2 regions of the Marinobacter bohaiensis genome follow, and region 2 is predicted to be linked to the other one. Evidence: predicted binding sites of a transcription regulator. Region 2 holds the regulator's gene; the other holds the start of a gene.
What was found. Region 2 encodes sigma-54, which starts transcription at its own class of promoters, with help from an activator protein. Its sites were predicted from a motif close to ANTGGCATNNANNTTGCTNT; they were not measured.
Positions count from the first base shown of each region.

Region 1 (2,396 bases), on a different contig from region 2:
AGGGTCTGCTCGCCATCTTCCCCCTCAACACTGGACGCAAGCCCGGATCCACCGGATTCGCTTCCGCTGCCATCACCGGCCAGTTGCTGCTGCCCGCCCTGCTGGTCCGGTGTCTCCGCCGAGACCTCGAACCGGTCCAGGTTCAGCCCGTTCTCCTGCAGCATATCACGCAGGCGATGGCCGTTGAGTTCGAGCTGGTCACGAACCGCCGAATGGGTGGCGTGCACGGTGACATGGGCCTGGTCTTGCTGGACCTGGACGCGAACCTCCAGCGGGCCCAGGTCGGGCGGCGTGATGTGAATCTCGGCGGCGGACATGCGCTGGCTGGTCAACCACGCCAGTTTGCCGGCGACCTTCTCACCCCACTCGGCATGCTGCACCGGCAGGTCCACGCTGGTGGAATAGCTCTTCAGTCCGGCCATGGCGTCTCGCCCTTCCAGACCGCGCTGCAGGCTGGTGGCATTATTCTGCAGGTTGCCGGACTGGCTGTCCCCCTGCAGACGGGCCAGTTGACTGGAAAAATCAATCGCCTTGCCGTCGGGGGTCGCGGCCTTGCCCAGCAGGATGCCGGCCTGATCGCCCTTCGCCGTTGTGGTCAGACCTTCCTTGAGCGCTCCCGCGTCAGAAGCTCCCTGGCCCGCCGCCAGCGCCTTGTCCAGAAGCTGGCTCAGCTTGGGGGTGCCCGGCTGGCCGCCGATGGCAGCCGAGCCCTGGACCGCGGTGGCGGCACTCGGCGCGCCCTTCAGGGCCGTGGCATCGGTGGGCGTACTGAACAGGAAGGGCAGACTGGCCTTGTCGGTGATTTCGGTATCGTCGTCGCTCTCCTGCCGGCTTTCGTCACTCACCTGTTCGGCCGTCCGGGCCTTGTCGGAATCGGCATCACGCCCACGGTCGGAACGATCCGCGGTCAGCGCCTCATCGTCGCGGGCTTTATCGGCCCTGTCGCTGCGTTCGGCGCTGCGGCGGTCTTCAGCTCGAGCGTCTTCAGCGCGTGACTTCTCGGTTTGGCGTTCCGCCTGCTGGTCAGCGCGCTGGCGATCCTCCGCACGCTGGTCCGACAGCCGCCGTTCCTCCGCCTGTTTTTCCTCCAGGCGCTGATCGGCGCGGCGCTGGTCCTCGGCCCGCTGTTCGGCACGTTGCTGCCGCTGCTCGCGAGCCTCAAGACGCGACTGCTCGCGCGCCGATACCTCGTTGAAGGCTTCGGTGGAAGACTCCGAAGCCGCATTATTCTTCACGCTTTCAGTCGAATTTCCGGACGTGGACGAAACGGGTGTCAACACCAATCCAGACATGGCAACCCCTTGCCGCTTTGGCACAAATCAAACGGTTTGGAGGAAGCTCAGCAACAAGGATGCCAATCGCCCAGGCGCCGCCCCGGAAAGGACCTTCCTGGAAAGGGCGCCCCTGTAAAGCCCCCTCCTGGAAAGGACGGCCGGGCCCCGTTTGCGCCCGGGGCTCCCTGAATCAGCGGGCCAGCGTATTTTCCAGCAGACCGCGGACCACCGAGAATTCGTCCTCGATGTCGGTCAACACATCGGCCGCGGCATCCAGTCGTCCTTCCTTGCCGGCCAGCTCCGCATCGCCACACAGGGCTCCCAGCCGGGGAGCGCCAATGTTGATGCAGCTGCCCTTGAAGCTGTGCGCGGACTTGGTAAAGGCATCGGTATTGCGACTGCCCAGGGCCGAGCGCAGCGTGTCGAGGCGCTCGCGGGAGTCGTTCAGGTAGGTCGTTATCAGCACGTCGAACTCGCTTTCCATGACTTCGCGTAGCTCTGCAAGCGCTTCATCGTCCAGATGCGGCTTGTCGTTCATGATCGTCTCCTTGCACTGCGACCGCCCGCCGCCAGGCTGGTTTCGCCTCCTGCCTGCGGCAGGGCCGGTGGACGTGCCGTCGCGCGGGCTCCAATTCGGGCATACCGTGCCCGGAAGCCTTGTGGATATCAACCTGTGATGTCAGTCATGGTCGTCCGGGTCAAAGGTCCAGCTGTAAATCGCTTCCACCTCGTTACCGCTGCCCCGGTGCGTCAGCGAGTCGCAGAGTTCCCGCAGCAGGGCCAACCCCCGGCCCGCATAGCCTTTCTGGTCGAGTGTCGACAGTTTTCCCTCATTATAGTTGAAGCCGTCGCCGCTATCCTGGCACACCACCGTCAACTGGCCGCCGTTACGGCCGATCCGATGGGATAACCGGAAACTGATGGCATCGTCCACCACGGTCTTCAGCCGGCGGGCCCGCTCAGCGTAATAGCGGCCAAAACCTTCCGGCGAGCTCTTCCAGCTCGACGGCAACTGCAGCACGCCATGCTCCAACGCATTGGTGTAGAGCTCCGCCAGTATCGTGTATACCTCGCCACCGCGCCGCCTCAGGCCCGGCACTTCCATGCAGATGTGCAGCAGCA
Region 1 covers NZ_QGEH01000004.1:89,409-91,804, forward strand. Annotated here, with positions in the region: gene DKK67_RS17060 (flagellar hook-length control protein FliK) at 1-1,235, opposite strand, end outside; gene DKK67_RS17065 (Hpt domain-containing protein) at 1,465-1,812, opposite strand; gene DKK67_RS17070 (ATP-binding SpoIIE family protein phosphatase) at 1,954-2,396, opposite strand, start outside.
Region 1: a site for sigma-54 is predicted at 1,340-1,359, ahead of DKK67_RS17060 (flagellar hook-length control protein FliK). Genes of this name have one in related genera too.

Region 2 (2,396 bases):
ACTCAGCGACGTTTGAAAACCGACTCTGGCTGGCCCTGGGCGCTTGCGTCTCAGACCAGTCTCTTGCGTTCGTTGGACGGCGGGATGTGCATCGCCTCGCGATACTTGGCGACCGTCCGTCGTGCCACCTTGATGCCCTGGTCCCCGAGCAGCGCTGCAATCTTGCTGTCGCTGAGGGGTTTCTTCGGGGTTTCGGCGGCGACCAGTTTCTTGATCATGGCACGAATTGCCGTGGAGGAACATTCACCGCCCTCGTTCGTGCTCACATGACTGGAGAAAAAGTACTTCAGCTCGAAGATACCGCGCGGCGTATGCATGTATTTCTGGGTGGTGACCCGGGAAATGGTCGATTCATGCATGCTCACTGCCTGGGCAATGTCCGAGAGGATCAACGGCTTCATGGCTTCCTCGCCATGATCCAGAAATCCCTGCTGATGTTCAACGATCCGGGTGGCAACTTTCAGCAGGGTCTCGTTGCGACTCTGCAGACTCTTGATGAACCATTTGGCCTCCTGCAACTGATCGCGCAGGTAGGTGTTGTCGGCACTGTTGTCGGCCCGGCGGATCAGCGCCGCGTAGCCGGCATTGACCCGGATGCGCGGGGCAATTTCGGGATTGAGTTCGACGCGCCAGCGGCCCTTCTGCTTGGACACCACCACATCCGGCACCACGTAATCCGGCTCGGCCTGGTCGAGGGAGTCGCCCGGCCGCGGGTTGAGCGTCTGGATCAGGGCCAGTACGCACTTCAGCTGCTCTTCGCTGAGGCGACTGCGGCGCAGCAACTGGGCGTAATCGCGATTACCCAGCAGGTTGATGTAGTGGCTGATCACCAGCCGTGCCTGGGGCAGCCAGGGGGTATCCGGTGGCAGCTGGTTGAGCTGGATCAGGAGGCACTCCTGAAGGTCCCGTGCGAACACGCCCGGCGGGTCGAAATGCTGCAGGCGGCGCAGCACGGCCTCAACTTCGTCCAGTTCCAGCGGATCTTCCTCGCTGTCGTCGACCAGCCCGGCGTGGATGTCTTCCAGTGTCGAGATCAGGTAGCCGCGCGGGTCCACCGAGTCGAGCAGGGCGTGAGCAATGGCGCGGTCGCGCTCGCCCATGGGGGTGAGGTTGAGCTGCCAGAGCAGGTGGTCCTGCAGGGTCTCGGTGGGGGAGTTGCGTGATTCGAAGTCGGTGTCGTCGTCTTCTTCGCTGCGCGCCGCCGGTGCCGGGGCGGACTGGTAGATGTCGTCCCAGGCGGTGTCGACCGGCAGGTCATCGGGGATTTCCTGGTTGGTATCGGTGTTCCAGTCGGGTTCGGCCGGCTCGTCCCAGCTATCGTCGTCCTGCGTGGTGTCGTTGCTGTCCTCGCTGTTGCCGTCAGCGGACGCGTCCTCACCGTCGCTCTCATTATCAGCGGCGCCGTCTTCCTCTTCCGAGGTTTCCAGCATGGGGTTGGATTCGAGCGCTTGCTGGATTTCCTGTTGTAAGTCCAGCGTGGAAAGTTGCAGCAGGCGGATTGCCTGTTGCAACTGGGGTGTCATGGTGAGCTGTTGACCCAGCTTCAGCTGAAGCGAAGCTTTCATTACCATTGATTTAGTCCCGTCACCCTGTGGCCATCGACTGAGTTATTGCGCCTGGGCAAGACCTGTCCGGATGTCTCCGGACCTTGAAAACGCTCGTGTCAGAGGTCGGTCCGGCTTGCCAAGCAAATTCTTTGCCGAAGTTTACTGCTATGGGTGTCCCGATGACAATGTCTTGGTCGGCGGATATGCCTCGAGAGGTTAGCCGACCCTGTTTCGAGTTTAGCGTTTTGGCGCCCACTGCGATACCCATACCCGATTGACGGGCTCACATGTGGAATTCGTTGCCCAGGTAGACTTCCTTGACCTGCTGGTTGGCCAGGATCTCCTCAGACTGTCCGGATGCGATAATATGGCCGCCGCTGACGATGTAGGCGTTTTCGCAGATATCCAGGGTTTCGCGCACGTTATGGTCGGTGATCAGCACACCGATGCCCTTGTCGCGCAGATGGCGGATGATCTGCTTGATGTCGCTGACCGAGATCGGGTCGACACCGGCAAAGGGCTCGTCCAGCAGGATGAAGGCCGGCTCCATCGCCAGCGCCCGGGCAATCTCCACGCGCCGGCGCTCCCCACCCGACAGGGCCATGCCCAGGCTGTCCCGGATATGCGTGATGTGGAATTCTTCCAGCAGGTTTTCCAGCCTCTCGTCACGCTCCGCCCGAGACAGGCTCTTGCGCGTTTCCAGGATCGCCATGATGTTGTCGCGCACACTGAGCTTGCGAAACACCGAAGCTTCCTGGGGCAGATAGCCGATGCCGGAACGGGCCCGGCCGTGCATGGGCAGGGGTGTGATGTCCTTCTCATCGATGCTGACCCGGCCGTTGTCCGCCT
Region 2 covers NZ_QGEH01000001.1:1,653,295-1,655,690, forward strand. Annotated here, with positions in the region: gene DKK67_RS07385 (RNA polymerase factor sigma-54) at 51-1,565, opposite strand; gene lptB (LPS export ABC transporter ATP-binding protein) at 1,831-2,396, opposite strand, start outside.